DNA from 2 places in the Xanthomonas sp. F1 genome. Region 1 is predicted to be linked to the other one. Evidence: predicted binding sites of a transcription regulator. Region 1 holds the regulator's gene; the other holds the start of a gene.
The links. Region 1 encodes FliA, which starts transcription of late flagellar genes. Its sites were predicted from a motif close to TAAAGTTTNNCNNNCNNNGGCCGATAA; they were not measured.
Positions count from the first base shown of each region.

Region 1 (7,670 bases):
AGCCGGCGCCGGCCGCCGCCGAGGCGGCGCCACAGGCCGCGGCCGCCGCCCAGGCCAATGCCGAACTGGGCTGGGACGAACTGCGTCCGATCGACCCGCTGGGCCTGGAGGTCGGCTACCGGCTGATCCCGCTGGTGGACAAGGCCCAGGGCGGCGAGCTGATGGCCCGCATCAAGGGCGTGCGCCGCAAGCTGACCCAGGACATCGGCTTCCTGGTACCGCCGGTGCACATCCGCGACAACCTGGAACTGCCGGCCAACGCCTACCGCCTGCTGGTGCACGGGGTACCGGTGGCCACCGCCGACATCCACCCGGACCGCGAACTGGCGCTGGACCCGGGCGGCGCGCTCGGCAAGATCGACGGCATTCCCGGCAAGGATCCGGCGTTCGGCCTGGATGCGATCTGGATCCAGCCGCACCTGCGCGCCCAGGCCGAGACCATGGGCTACACCGTGGTCGACCCGGCCACGGTGATCGCCACCCACCTCTCGCACCTGATCCGCGAGCACGCCCCGGAACTGCTCGGCCACGAGGAAGTGCAGCAGTTGCTGGCGACCCTGGCCAAGAGCGCGCCCAAGCTGGTCGAGGACCTCACCCCCAAGGCGCTGCCGCTGTCGGTGGTGGTGCGGGTGCTGCAGAACCTGCTGATCGAGAAGATCCCGGTGCGGCAGCTGCGCAAGATCGTCGAGGCCCTGGTCGAGCACGCCCCGCAGAGTCAGGAACCCGGCGCGCTCACCGCCGCCGTGCGCAACGCCCTGGGCCGTTTCATCGTCCAGGAGATCGCCGGCATGGCCCCGGAACTGCCGGTGTTCACCCTGGCCCCGCAATTGGAACGTGTCTTGCAAGACTCTACCCAGGGCAACGGCGCGGCGCTGGAACCCGGACTGGCCGAGCGCTTGCACCAAAGTCTGGCGGACTGCGTGAGCAAGCAGGAGGCGCGCAACGAACCGGCGGTGGTGCTGGTGCCGGCGCAGGTCCGCGCCGCCCTCGCCCGCCTGGTCCGCCACAGCGTCCCCGCGCTGTCGGTCCTGTCCTACAGCGAAGTGCCGGAGGACAAGCGGCTGAAGCTGGTGGGGACGATCAGTTGATTGGCGGGGATTGGTGATTTGGGATTCGGGAGTCGCAACAGCGGGCCCGGCACGCGGAGAGAGACAGCAATGACACGAACGAACACAACCAGAGCAAGGCGACCGGATAGCAGCCATGCCATGGCGGCCTCCGCAACCAATCCCCACTCCCCAATCTCGAATCCCGGCACTCACCCATGAAGATCAAACGCTTTGTCGCCCCCGACATGCGCACCGCCTTCCGGATGGTGCGCGACGAGCACGGGCCGGATGCGGTGATCCTGTCCAACCGGCGTACCGACGAGGGCATCGAGATCGTCGCCGCCAGCAACTACGACGAGGCCCTGGTGCAGCGGGCGCTGGATTCCGTGCGCCCGGACGAGGCGCCGCGCGCCGCCGCTCCGGCGCAGGCGCCGGCCACTGCCGCCCCGCGGGCCGCACGCAGCGAAAGCGCCGCGGCCAGCCCGGCGATGGCGATGATGGCCGCGATCAGCGAGCGCCGCGGTGGTGCCGCGACCGCCCCGGCCGCCGCCACCCGGCCGCTGACCCAGCCGGCGGCGCTTGCCGCCTCGGTCATGCCCGCCGCGACGGCCCCGGCTGCCGCAGCACGCCCGGCCGCAGCGGCCAAGGCCCCGGCTCCGGCTCCGGCTCGTGCCGAGTTCAGCATTCCCGAAGACGTATTCCGCAACGCCCCGATCAGCGTGCCCATGCCCAGCCCGTTCGCAGCCGCTCCGCCTGCTCCGGCCGCCGAGACGGTGCCGGCTTGGCGCGACGACGTCGCCGCGGTGGCGCTGACACCGGTGGCGCGCCCGGCCGCGGCCGCCCCCAGCGTGGCCAAGGCCGACGTGGCGGCCGCTGCCGGAATCCCGGCGGCCGCGCCACTGGCGGCGGTGCCGCCCTTCCCCGCCCCGCAGAACGACGAACAATTGACGCAGCTGCGCGACGAACTGTCGCTGATGCGGCAGATGATCGAGCGCGAGATGAACCGCCTCACCGACGAGCGCCTGCGCGGCTCGCCGGTCCGCGCCCAGGCGCTGGAACTGATGGACGACTACGGCTTCGACAGCGGCATCACCCGCGACGTGGTCATGCAGATCCCCGCCGACCTGGAACTGCACCGCGGTCGCGGGCTGATGCTGGGCCTGCTGTCCAAGCGCCTGCCGATCGCCCCGCTGGACCCGCTCGAGGAAGGCGGCGTGATCGCCCTGATCGGCCCGACCGGTGCCGGCAAGACCACCACCATCGCCAAGCTGGCCTCGCGCTTCCTGGAGCGCCACGCCGCCCGCGACGTGGCCCTGGTCACCACCGACACGGTCCGCGTCGGCGGCCGCGAACAGCTGCACAGCTACGGCCGCCAGCTCGGCATCGCCGTGCACGAGGCCGACAGCGACGCCGCGCTGCAGCAGCTGCTGGAGCGCCTGGCCGACTACAAGCTGGTGCTGATCGACACCGCCGGCATGGGCCAGCGCGACCGCGCCCTGGCCGCCCAGCTGCACTGGCTGCGCGCCTCGCGTGTGGTCCGATCCTTGCTGGTCCTTCCCGCCAATGCCCATTTCTCCGACCTGGACGAGGTGGTGCGCCGGTTCGCCGGCGCCGACCCGCAGGGGGTCATCATGACCAAGTTGGACGAGACCGGGCGGTTCGGCAGTGCCTTGTCGGTGGTCGTGGACCACCGCCTCCCCATCACCTGGGTGACCGATGGACAGCGTGTGCCGGACGACCTGCACCGCGCCAACGCCGCCAGCCTGGTATTGCGCCTTGAAGATTTGCGGCGCGCTGCCGATAAGCCCTGTACTCCGGAGCAGACCCATGCCGTCGCGTGACTACGTCAATCTGACCAATGCCTTCCCCCTGTCGGCGACGCGTAGCGAACCGCTGGGTCCGGTGCGCACCATCGCCGTGACCGGCGGCAAGGGCGGCGTGGGCAAGACCAACATCTCGGTGAACCTGTCCATGGCGCTGGCCGACATGGGCAAGCGCACCCTGCTGCTGGACGCCGACCTCGGCCTGGCCAACGTCGACGTGCTGCTGGGGCTGACGCCCAAGTTCACCGTGGCCGACCTGGTCGCCGGGCGCTGCACCCTGGAAGAGGTGCTGATCGACATGCCCAACGGGCTGATGGTGGTGCCCGCCGCCTCCGGCCGCCGCTACATGGCCGAGCTGCCGCCGGCCCAGCACGTGGGCCTGGTCAACGTGTTCTCCGAGCTGCAGCGCGAGCTGGACGTGATGATCGTCGACACCGCCGCGGGCATCACCGACAGCGTGCTGACCTTCTGCCAGGCCGCGCAGGACGCGGTGGTGGTGGTCTGCGACGAGCCGGCCTCGATCACCGACGCCTACGCCCTGATCAAGGTCCTCTCGCGCGAGCGCGGCGTGGACCGGGTGCAGATCGTCGCCAACATGGTCCGCGACCTCAACGAAGGCCGCCTGCTGTACGACAAGCTCAGCCGGGTCTGCGAGAAGTTCCTCGGCGACGTGTCGCTGAACTACCTGGGCTGCGTGCCGCAGGACGACTGGCTGCGCCTGTCGGTGCAGCGCCAGCAGCCGGTGGTCAAGGCCTACCCGTCCAGCCCGTCGGCGCAGGCGATCTCCGAGATCGCCCGTCGCACCGCACGCTGGCAGGCGCCGACCGCCCCACGCGGCAACGTCGAGTTCTTCGTCGAACGCATCATCCAGCGCGGGGTGGCCGCATGAACGCCGCCGCCCACTACCGCGCCGTCCAGCGCAACAGCGCCAACGACTACATCGCCCAGCACTCGGACCTGGTCCGGCGCATCGCCCACCACCTGGCCGCGCGGCTGCCGGCCAGCGTCGAGATCGACGACCTGATCCAGGCCGGCATGATCGGCCTGATCGAGGCCTCGCGCAGCTACGACGCCGAACAGGGCGCCTCGTTCGAGACCTACGCCTCGATCCGCATCCGCGGCGCGATGATCGACGAGATCCGCCGTGGCGACTGGGTGCCGCGCTCGGTGCACCGCCGCGCCCGCGACGCCGCCTCGGCGATCCGCAAGATCGAACAGAGCACCGGCCGTGCCGCCGCCGCCAACGAAGTGGCCGCGGCGATGGACATGCCGCTTCCCGAATACCTGCGTTTGATGGAAGATGCCGCCCGCGGCCAGGTGCTGAGCCTGGAGTCGCGCATCGAGGACCATGGCGAGCTGGATACCATCGCCAAGGGCGGACCCAATCCGCAGCAGATGCTCGAGCGCAGCGAATTCGGCCGCGAGCTGGGCAAGGCCATCGCGCAGTTGCCCGAACGCGAGCAGTTGGTGCTGTCGCTGTACTACGAGCAGGAATTGAACCTCAAGGAAATCGGCGCGGTACTCGGGGTCAGCGAGTCGCGCGTGTGTCAGATCCATGGCCAGGCCACGGTACGGTTGCGCGGACGCCTGAAGGCGTTCCAAGTCGCCGATGCCGGCCTGGAAGACGAAGAATAGGAACCTAGGAGTCAGTGGTGAACAAGAACATGCGGATTTTGATCGTGGACGATTTCTCGACGATGCGACGCATCGTCAAGAATCTGCTCGGCGATCTGGGCTTCACCAACACCGCCGAGGCCGAAGACGGCAACAGCGCCCTGGCCGCGCTGCGCTCGGCGCCGTTCGAGTTCGTGGTCACCGACTGGAACATGCCGGGCATGACCGGCATCGATCTGCTGCGCAACATCCGCGCCGACGACAAGCTCAAGCACCTGCCGGTGCTGATGGTCACCGCCGAGGCCAAGCGCGAGCAGATCATCGAGGCCGCGCAGTGCGGCGTGAACGGCTACATCATCAAGCCGTTCACCGCGCAGACGCTGCAGGAGAAGCTGGGCAAGATCTTCGAGCGCCTGGGGGCGACCGCCTAAATGGAAGCCACCGCCGAACGTACCGCCCTGATCGAACGCCTGCAAGGCGCGCTGGACGCGCTGGAGAATGGCGACGAGGCCGGCTGGCGCCGGGAAATCGACACCCTCGCCGCCTGGCGGACGCGGCCGATGATGCAGGGCCTGAGCCGGCTCGCGCGCGATCTGGGCCAGGCGCTCGGCGAACTGCCGGTGGTACCCAGCGAGGCCGGCGAACTGGACGACGCCTGCTCGCGCCTGGACCACGTGGTGGAGATGACCGAACAGGCCAGCCACCGCACCCTGGACCTGGCCGAGGAATGCCGCACGCTGGCCAACCAGCTGGCCGCCGGCGGCCTCAGCGGCGACCAGAGCGAGATCCTCGACAAGATCCGCCACAACCTCACCGAGATGGCCCTGGCGCAGAGCTTCCAGGACCTGACCGGGCAGATCATCCGCCGCGTCGCCGGCATCGTGCGCCGCGTGCATGAGGGTTTCGGCGCACTGGGTTTGCCGCCGAAGGAAGAAAACAAGAAGGCCGACGGCGGCCTGGCCGGCCCGGCCCTGCCCGGCCTGGACCGCCACGGCGTGTCGCAGAACGACGCCGACGACCTGCTCTCGGGCCTGGGACTGTAATGCCATGAGCGCCGTACCCGACGACATCGCTGCCGACTTCATCATCGAGGCCCAGGAAATCCTGGACCGGCTCGGCGAGCAGTTGGTGTCGCTGGAGCAGGCGCCCGAGGACAGCGGCCAGCTCAACGCCGTGTTCCGCGGCTTCCATACGCTCAAGGGCGGCGCCGGCTTCCTGGCGATCAACGCCATGGTCGAGCTGTGCCACGCCGCCGAAGAAACCCTGGGCATGGCCCGCGCCGGCCAGGCCATCCTGCAGGCGCGGCACTTCGACGCCGCGCAGCAGTCGCTGGACTACCTGCAGTCGATGCTCGACGCCTTCGGCAGCGGCCAGGAGCCGCCACGCGCGCCGACGGAACTGATCGCGCAGTTCGATGCGCACGGCGACGCCGCCCCGGCGCCGGCCAAGAGCACCGCGCCGGCACCCGCCGCCGTACCGGCCACCGCCGCGGCTGCGGGGGATCTGATCAGCGACGACGAATTCGAGGCGCTGCTGGACCAGTTGCACGGCGATGCGCCGCCGACGGCCACACCGCAGGCGCTGCAGCCGGCGCCGCGCGCGCCCAGCGCCGCGCCCAAGGCCGCCGCCCCGGCCAAGGCCGCCGAACCCGAACACACCGTGCGCGTGGACACCAAGCGCCTGGACGCGATCGTCAACCTGATCGGCGAACTGGTGCTCTCGCGCAACCGCCTCAAGACCCTGCGCGTGCGCCTGCGCGACGAGGAACTGGACCGTGCGGTCAGCAGCCTGGACATCGCCACCGCGCGCCTGCAGTCGGCGGTGATGCGCACGCGCATGCAGCCGGTCGGCAAGGTGTTCTCGCGCTTCCCCAAGGTGGCGCGCGACGTCGCCCGCTCGCTCAACAAGGAAGTGGAGCTGGAGCTGATCGGCGCCGACACCGAACTGGACCGCAACCTGGTCGAGGCGCTGGCCGATCCGCTGGTGCACCTGGTGCGCAACGCGATCGACCACGGCATCGAAGCGCCGGCGCTGCGCGAAGCCACCGGCAAGCCGCGCGGCGGCCACGTGCGCCTGTCGGCGCAGCAGGAAGGCGACTACGTCAGCATCGAGGTGCAGGACGACGGCGCCGGCATCGACCCCGAGCGGCTGCGCGCCAAGGCGCGCGAGAAGGGCCTGATCGATCCCGAGGCCGCCGCCCGCCTCAGCACCGAGGAATGCCTGCACCTGGTGTTCCTGCCCGGCTTCTCGACCAAGTCGGAAGTCACCGACATCTCCGGCCGCGGCGTCGGCATGGACGTGGTGCAGTCGCGCATCCGCGAACTCAGCGGCCAGATCCAGATCCAGTCGGAACTGGGCCGCGGCAGCCGCTTCCTGATCCGCGTGCCGCTGACCCTGGCGATCCTGCCGACCCTGCTGGTGCAGGCCGGTGACACCGTCTATGCGCTGCCGCTGGCGCGCGTGGTGGAAGTGCTGCATGCGCCGCGCCGCTCGCTTGGCTGGTTCGACGGCCGCGCCGTGCTCGACCGGCAATCGCACACCCTGCCCCTGGTGGACCTGCGCCAGTGGCTCAACATCGACGCCCCGCAACTGCCGCTGCTCACCGTGGTGGTGCTGCAGGCCGGCGAATCGCGCATGGGCCTGGTCGTGGACCAGGTCCGCGGCCGCGAGGAAGTGGTGATCAAGCCGCTGCCGCGCTCCCTGCGCGGCCTGCCCGGCTACGCCGGCGCCACCCTCATCGGCGACGGCCGCCTGGCGCTGATCCTGGATGTGGATGGGCTGAAGGCTTGAGAAGCCGGGATTGGGGAATGGGGATTGGGGAATCGTAAGAGCGGGTTTCCTGGCGCCTCCTTTCCTCTGTAGGAGCGGCTTTAGCCGCGACGCGGTAAGGCTGGGATTCGGGAATCGGGATTGGGGAATCGCAAAAGCGGCTCCCCGCCGCATCGCTTCCCTTGTAGGAGCGGCTTCAGCCGCGACGCCATGAAGCCGGAATCGCTGCTTGGCGATAAAGCGCGGCGCTCGGCTCCCTGCCGACACGATCCGAACGATTGTGCAGAGGCAACGCGCCAAGGTCAGCGCGTCGCGGCTGAAGCCGCTCCTACGACACACCGACCAACCCGCCTCGCTCGCGCTCTTGCGACTCCCCAATCCCGAATCCCGAATCCCCAACCCATCAAGTCCCCCG
Region 1 is NZ_JACHOK010000004.1:211,306-218,975, reverse strand. It holds gene flhA (flagellar biosynthesis protein FlhA) at 1-1,088, shown strand, start outside; gene flhF (flagellar biosynthesis protein FlhF) at 1,265-2,890, shown strand; gene GGR71_RS11600 (MinD/ParA family ATP-binding protein) at 2,877-3,761, shown strand; gene GGR71_RS11595 (RNA polymerase sigma factor FliA) at 3,758-4,507, shown strand; gene cheY (chemotaxis response regulator CheY) at 4,525-4,917, shown strand; gene GGR71_RS11585 (protein phosphatase CheZ) at 4,918-5,529, shown strand; gene GGR71_RS11580 (chemotaxis protein CheA) at 5,534-7,276, shown strand.

Region 2 (7,670 bases), on a different contig from region 1:
CATCCTGATCGCAGTGATGTATTTCGTGATGATCCGGCCGCAGATGAAGCGCCAGAAGGAACACAAGTCGATGCTGGACAAGCTCGGCCGTGGCGACGAGGTCATCACCTCCGGCGGCGTGGCCGGCGTGGTCACCGACATCGGCGACAACTTCATCACCATCGAAGTGGCCGACAACGTGCGCATCCGCGTGCAGAAGGGCGCCGTCGGCAATGTCCTGCCGAAGGGCACGCTGAAGTCCGCCTGATCCATTTCTCCTACTGCTAGGCGCGACGCCGGCGTGGCGTCGTGCGGGGTCCCGCAATGCTCGAGTTTCCGCGCTGGAAGTATGTCCTCATCCTGATCGTGCTGGCGTTGAGCGCGTTGTACGCGCTGCCCAACGTGTACCAGAAGGATCCGTCGGTCCAGATCACCGCCAGCCGCGGCGGCAAGATCGACGACGTCCTGCGCGAGCGGGTCCTCGCCGACCTGAAGACTGCCGGGATCACCCCGAAGCGGGTCGACAAGGAAGGCGACAGCCTGATGGTGCGCCTGCCGAACCTGCAGGCGCAGACCCGTGCCAACGACGTGCTGCGCCAGCAGGTGGGCGAGAACTACACGGTGGCGCTGAACCTGGCCTCGACGGTGCCGGACTGGCTGTCGCGGCTGGGCGGCAAGCCGATGGTGCTGGGTCTTGACCTGGTCGGCGGCGTGCACTTCGCCCTGCAGGTGGACCAGAAGGCGGCGCTGGAAAAGCGCCTGGACGCCTTCGCCGAGGACATCCGCACCACCTTGCGTGACGCCCGCCTGGCCTACCGCTCGGTCGATCGCCGTCCGGACAACAGCATCCAGGTCAGCCTGGGCGAGGGCGTCGACGCCGCCGCCGCGCGCGCCGCCATCGCCAAGGCGCAGCCGACCCTGAGCTACGCGGTGTCCGGACAGACCATCACGGTCACCGTGCCGGAGGCGGAGCTCAAGCAGATCGCCGCCGGCGCCATCGAGCAGAACCTGACCACGCTGCGCAACCGCGTCAACCAGTTGGGCGTGGCCGAACCCATCATCCAGCGCCAGGGCGACGACCGCATCGTGGTCGAGTTGCCGGGCGTGCAGGACACCGCCGAAGCCAAGCGCATGATCGGCGCCACCGCCACGCTGGAGTTCCGCGGCGTGGTCGACGGCAATGCCGAGGATGCGGTGCGCAGCGGCAACATCCCGCCCGACGCCAAGGTCTACCGCCTGCGCGACAGCGGCGCCCCGGTGCTGCTGAGCAAGCGCGTGCTGGTGTCCGGCGACCAGATGGTCAACGCCACCGTCAGCACCGACCAGAACGGCATGCCGGCCGTGGCGGTGACGCTCAACAACGCCGCCGGCCAGCGCATGTTCGACTACACCAGCGCCAACACCGGCAAGCTGATGTCGGTGGTCTACATCGAGCGCATCCCCACCGTGACCATGGTCGACGGCAAGGAAGTGCGCAGCGTGCGCGTCAACGAGGAGGCGCTGGCGCCGACCCGGATCGCTGGCGTGTTCGGCAAGAATTTCCAGACCACCGGTCTGGAGAAGACCGAGGCCGAGAACCTGGCCAAGCTGCTGCGTGCCGGTTCGCTGGCCGCGCCGATGGACTTCGTCGAGGAATACGTGATCGGCCCGAGCCTGGGCGCGGAAAACGTGGAGCGTGGCGTCACCGCCGTGGTCTACGCCTTCCTGTTCACCCTGGTGTTCTTCAGCGTGTACTACCGCATGTTCGGCCTGATCACCTCGGTCGCGCTGCTGATGAACCTGCTGATCGTGGTCTCGGTGATGTCGCTGTTCGGCGCGACCATGACCTTGCCCGGCTTCGCCGGCCTGGCGCTGTCGGTGGGTCTGTCGGTGGACGCCAACGTGCTGATCAACGAGCGTATCCGCGAAGAGTTGCGCCTGGGCGTGCCGCCCAAGTCGGCGATCGCCGCCGGCTACGAGAAGGCCGGCGGCACCATCCTCGACGCCAACCTCACCGGCCTGATCGTCGGCGTGGCGCTGTATGCGTTCGGTACCGGCCCGCTGAAGGGCTTCGCGCTGACCATGATCATCGGCATCTTCGCCTCGATGTTCACCGCGATCACCGTGTCGCGCGCGCTGGCGGTGCTGATCTACGGCCGTCGCAAGAAGATCAAGTCCGTGGCGATTTGATGCGAGTCCCTCGCAAGAGCCCGCACATCCATGTGCGGGGTCCAAAAAATTGAAGAGCGTGTCTCCATGAAAATCTTCCCGCTTCACCTGATCCCCAACGACACCAAGATCGACTTCATGCGCTGGCGGCACCCGACCCTGGTGCTGATGCTGGTGCTGGCGCTGGCCTCGTTCGCGGTGATCTTCGCCAAGGGCTTCAACTACGCGCTGGAGTTCACCGGCGGCGCGCTGGTGCAGACCAGCTTCCAGAAGCCGGTCGACGTGGACCAGGTGCGCGAGCAACTGGCCAAGGCCGGCTTCGAGAACGCGCAGGTCCAGAACGTCGGCAGCGGCAACGAGGTGGTGATCCGCCTGCAGCCGCAGGGCGAGCACAACAACGAGGACATCACCAAGAACCTCGCCGAGCAGGTGCGCAAGGCGGTGAGCACGCCGCAGAACCCGGCCACGGTCAAGCCGGGCGAGTTCGTCGGCCCGCAGGTCGGCAAGGACTTGGCGCTGAACGGCGTCTACGCCACGGTGTTCATGCTGGTCGGCTTCCTGATCTACATCGCCTTCCGCTTCGAGTGGAAGTTCGCGGTGGTGGCCAGCCTGACCGCGCTGTTCGACCTGCTGGTGACGGTGGCCTACGTGTCGGTGACCGGCCGCGAGTTCGACCTGACCGTGCTGGCCGGCCTGCTGTCGGTGATGGGCTTTGCGATCAACGACATCATCGTGGTGTTCGACCGCGTGCGCGAGAACTTCCGCAGCCTGCGCGTGGAACCGATCGAGGTGCTGAACCGCTCGATCAACCAGACCCTGTCGCGTACGGTGATCACCGCGGTGATGTTCTTCCTGTCGGCGCTGGCGCTGTACCTGTACGGCGGCGAGTCGATGGAAGGCCTGGCGCTGACCCACATGATCGGTGCGGTGATCGTGGTGGTCTCCTCGGTGATCGTGGCGGTGCCGCTGCTGTCGATCGGGCCGTTCCAGGTCACCAAGCAGGACCTGCTGCCGAAGGCCAAGGATGTGGAGGCGCTGGCGCGTCGGCCCTGAGTGGGGCCGGGAGTGGGAATTCGGGAGTGGGGAATCGTAGAAGCGTGATGTCCTGGTCCTGAAACACTCCTCCTGCGAACGAAAAAGCCGCGCGGATGCGCGGCTTTTTCTTTGTGCGGATGAAGGGCAGGCTTCGGGCGGGCAGGGCGATCTGCTCTGCTGTAGGAGCGGCTTCAGCCGCGACGCCTTACCGGTAACGCGTCGAGGCTGAAGCCGCTCCTGCGGCAACGTCGGCCGGGTTGCCGTGCGTGCCCGCATGATGGGACGGGGCCGGCAATGACGGCCCATCCCTTCGTGGCGTGCGTGCCGCGCGGCGCGTCCGCGCTACGCCGCGTTGGCGGTGGCGCGGGCGACCAGGTGCGCCACCGTCGGGTAGGTCTCGCTGCGCACCTGGAACTGGCCGACGATCTCCACCAGGTCGCCGGCCTGCTGTTCCATCGAGCGTGCCGCGGCGGTGGCTTCCTCGACCAGGGCCGCGTTCTGCTGGGTGGTCTCGTCCATCTGGGTGACGGTGTGGTTGACCTGTTCGATGCCGGCCGACTGCTCCTGCGAGGCCGCAGCGATCTCGCCCATGATGTCGGTCACGCGCTGCACCGAGGCCACGATGTCCTGCATCGTGGTGCCGGCCTGGGCGACCAGCGCCGACCCCGCGCTCACGCGCTCGACCGAGTCGTCGATCAGCGCCTTGATTTCCTTGGCCGCGCTGGCCGAGCGCTGGGCGAGGGTGCGCACCTCGCTGGCGACCACCGCGAAGCCTCGGCCCTGTTCGCCGGCGCGCGCGGCTTCGACTGCGGCGTTCAAGGCCAGGATGTTGGTCTGGAAGGCGATGCCGTCGATGACGCCGATGATGTCGGCGATCTTCTTGGACGCCGCTTCGATGCCGTCCATGGTGGTGACCACCTGGCCGACCACCGTGCCGCCCTGCGAGGCCACCGAGGCGGCACCGGCGGCGAGCTGGTTGGCCTGGCGCGCATGTTCGGCGTTCTGCTTCACCGTAGCGGTCAGCTCCTCCATCGATGCGGCGGTCTCTTCTAGGCTGGCGGCCTGCTGCTCGGTGCGGCGCGACAGGTCGTCGTTGCCGCTGGCGATCTCGCCCGCAGCGGTGTCGATGCTCGCCGCAGCCTGCTGGATGCGGCCGACCATGTCGGTCAGCTGCGCGACAGTGGCATTGGCGTCGTCGCGCATCCGCGCGAACACGCCGTGGAAGTCGCCCTGCATGGTCTGGGTCAGGTCGCCGGCGGCGATTGCCCGCAGCAGCTGCGACAGTGCCGCCAGATTGGTCTCGGTGCCGGTCATCATCGTGTTGAGATTGGCGACCATGCCGCGGAAGGCGTGGTGGAAGCGCTGCTCCTCGCCGCGACGGGAGAAGTCGCCCTGCGCAGCGGCGCGCACCAGCAGGTCGATCTCGTGGTTGATCGCGCCGAGATTGCGTTTCACCTTGGCCATGGTCTCGGTCAGGATCGCCATCTCGCCCGGGAACTGTTCCAGGTCGCGGCTCAGGTCGCCTTCGGCGTACTCGCCCATCAGCGTGATCAGCCGCCGCTTGACCGAAATATGGCTGTGCACCAGCGCATTGGTATCGCGCACCATGCGCCCGTAGTCGCCCGGGAAGCGCGCTTCGTCCATGCGGAAGCTGATCTGGCCGGCGGCATGCTGCCGGGCCATCTCGGTCTGCGCCTGGATCACCGTGCGCAGCTCCTCCTGCATCTGCCGCATGTCGTTGAGCAGCGACGGCGCCTGCGTGCGCAGGCGCACGTCCTGCGACAGGTCGCCGCTGGCGATGCGGCGCACCACGTCGGCCGCGTAGGCCGGTTCGCCACCGAGCTGGCGCATCAGGCTGTTGCGGACCAGCAGGCCGAGCAGGATCGCGGCGACGATGCCGATCAGCATGCCGCCGAGGCTGGTCCATTCGCCCGACTGCGCGCGCGCCTTGCTCTCGGCCTTGCGCACCTGCAGCAGGGCGCGTTCGGCGTCCTCGTACTGGCCGATCGTGTCGCGCAATCCGTCCATCTGCTGCTTGCCGACGGTTCGGAATGCGTCCAATTGGGCGTCGTCGCTGTCGGCGGCGGTGGCGCGCATGTGCTCGACCGCCTTGCGCTTGGTCGCCATGAACTGCGCGTAGTCCTGCATCAGGGTTTGCAGGCGCGCCTGCTGCGCCGGATTGTCGGCGGTCAGCTGCTTGGATTCCTGCCACTGCGCGCGGAACTCGCGCTCGCCGAGGTCGAACGGCTCCAGATAGGACTTGTCGCGGGTCAGGGCGAAGCCGCGCGCGCCGCTCTCGATGTTGAGCAGGCTCACCAGCATGCGGTCGCCGAGGGTGATGACCTTGTAGGTATGGGCATCCAGCGCCGCGGCGCTGGTGAACTTGCGGAAGCCGATCAGGCTGGTGATGCCGACCAGCAATAACATGGCGATCACGCCGCAGAAGCCGATTGCCAGGCGTTTGGTGACGGTGAGATGATGGAAGGACACGCGAGATCTCCGAAAGATGCGAGAGAGCGGGCGCCACCGGCTCCATTGCCGCAGGGGCGGCAACGCAGGCGCGGATCAGCGGGGGAAGTTCGGGCAAAAACCCGCATCTGTATCGGCCGCGTTCGGTGGATCTTTAGGGCTGTGTTCTCCGGTCGCATCTGGCGCATCGCACAAGCCATGGCGCGTGCACGAAGCGCCTCGTGTCGCCGTTTTCTACGCAAGCCGCGATCAAGTACAGGTGAAGCGCGCGGCGTGCAATGCGTGAGCGTGGCGTGAGGCGCAGACGCTGTGTCGCTCAACGAGCGCAAGCGGAAATCCTGGAAGCCCATGTCCTCTCGCGATGCGAAAGCGATGCGTGCAAGACCTTCGCTGAAAGGCCTGATCGCGCGGTGCGCGAATGCCGGGCACAAAAAAGCCGCGCAAGTGCGCGGCTTTTTTTGTGCTGAAGTGTCGGCGCCGGCCAGTTGCCCGGCGCGGCCGCTCAGAACTTCGCGTCGAACTCCCCGGCGAAGCCGGTGTTGACGATCAGCTTCTGCAGCGCATCGCCGACCTTGAGGTTGCCGGCGACCACCTGGAACTGCTGCGGGCCGCGGTCGTCGATGCGGCCCAGGGTGCCGCCCTTGAAGTCGGTGACGCGGCCGCCGGCCTCGCGCACCAGCAGCACGCCGGCGGCGATGTCCCAGGCCTTCACCCCGGCCTCGAAGTAGGCGTCGCTGCGGCCGCAGGCGACATAGGCCAGGTCCAGCGCCGCCGAGCCGGTACGGCGGATGTCCTCAGCCTGCACCAGCAGCGCGTCCACGCACTTGAGCTGGGGGCTGGCGCGCTTGCGCTCGCGTGGCGCGAAGCCGGTGTGGACCATGGCGCCATTGAGTTCCTTGCGCTCGCTGACGCGGATGCGGCGGTCGTTGAGCACGGCGCCATTGCCGCGGCTGGCGGTGAACAGCTCGTTGCGGAGCGGATCGAAGATCACCGCGTCGACCGGCTCGCCGTTCTCGACCAGGGCGATCGACACGCAGTAGTGCGGGAAGCCGCGCAGGTAGTTGCTGGTGCCGTCGAGCGGGTCGATCACCCACATGTAGCGGCCGCCGCCCTGCACGCCGCTTTCCTCGCCCATCACGCCGTAATCGGGGTAGGCGCGGCGCAACTCCTTGACGATCACCTTCTCCGCATCGGCATCGACTTCGCTGGCGTAGTCCATGCGGTCCTTCTGCACCACGTTCAGTGCCTCGAGACGGTTGATGTGGCGCAACAGCACGTTGCCGGCGAGGCGGGCGGCCTTGACCATGACGGTGACGGCGGGTTTTTGCATGGCAAGCGCTCCCGAGAAGGCGGAGGTGGGTCTGGAGGAGGAAAAGAGCAGTCCGGCGCCAAGGCCGGCCGCACAGTTTACCATCTACGCCCCCGTTCGCTTCGCCTGCCGTGCCGCCATGACCGATTCCCTCCGTATCCGCTTCGTCCTGGTCGGGACCCAGCATCCCGGCAACATCGGCGCGGCGGCGCGCGCGATGAAGACCATGGGGCTGTCGCGGCTGGTGCTGGTGGCGCCGGAATGCGAACTGGAGACCGAGGCCTACCGGCGTTCGGCCGGGGCCGAGGACCTGCTGCAGCAGGCGCCGGTGCTGCCGGCGCTGGCCGACGCGGTGGCCGATTGCCGGCTGGTGCTGGGCTGCACCGCGCGCAGCCGCCGCGTGTCGCTGGAAGAACTGCTGCCGGCCGATGCCGCGCAGCGCCTGACCGCCGTGAGCGCCGAACCGGCGGAGGTGGCGCTGGTGTTCGGCCGCGAGCGCACCGGCCTGACCAACGAGGAGCTGCAGCTGTGCCACGCGGCCGTGCACATTCCCTCCGATCCGGCGTTCAGCTCGCTCAATCTGGCCGCGGCGGTGCAGGTGCTGGCCTACGAACTGCGCCTGGCGCAGTTGCGCGGTGCCGCCCCTGCGCCCGCGCCGGCAGCGGGCTTCCGCGAGGCCCCGGCCAGCCACGCGCAGGTGGAAGGGCTGTTCGGGCAGTTGGCCGAGACC
Region 2 is NZ_JACHOK010000002.1:711,812-719,481, forward strand. It holds gene yajC (preprotein translocase subunit YajC) at 1-247, shown strand, start outside; gene secD (protein translocase subunit SecD) at 304-2,148, shown strand; gene secF (protein translocase subunit SecF) at 2,215-3,180, shown strand; gene GGR71_RS07685 (methyl-accepting chemotaxis protein) at 3,505-5,652, opposite strand; gene GGR71_RS07690 (inositol monophosphatase family protein) at 6,134-6,961, opposite strand; gene GGR71_RS07695 (RNA methyltransferase) at 7,080-7,670, shown strand, end outside.
Region 2: a site for FliA is predicted at 5,762-5,788, ahead of GGR71_RS07685 (methyl-accepting chemotaxis protein). Genes of this name have one in related genera too.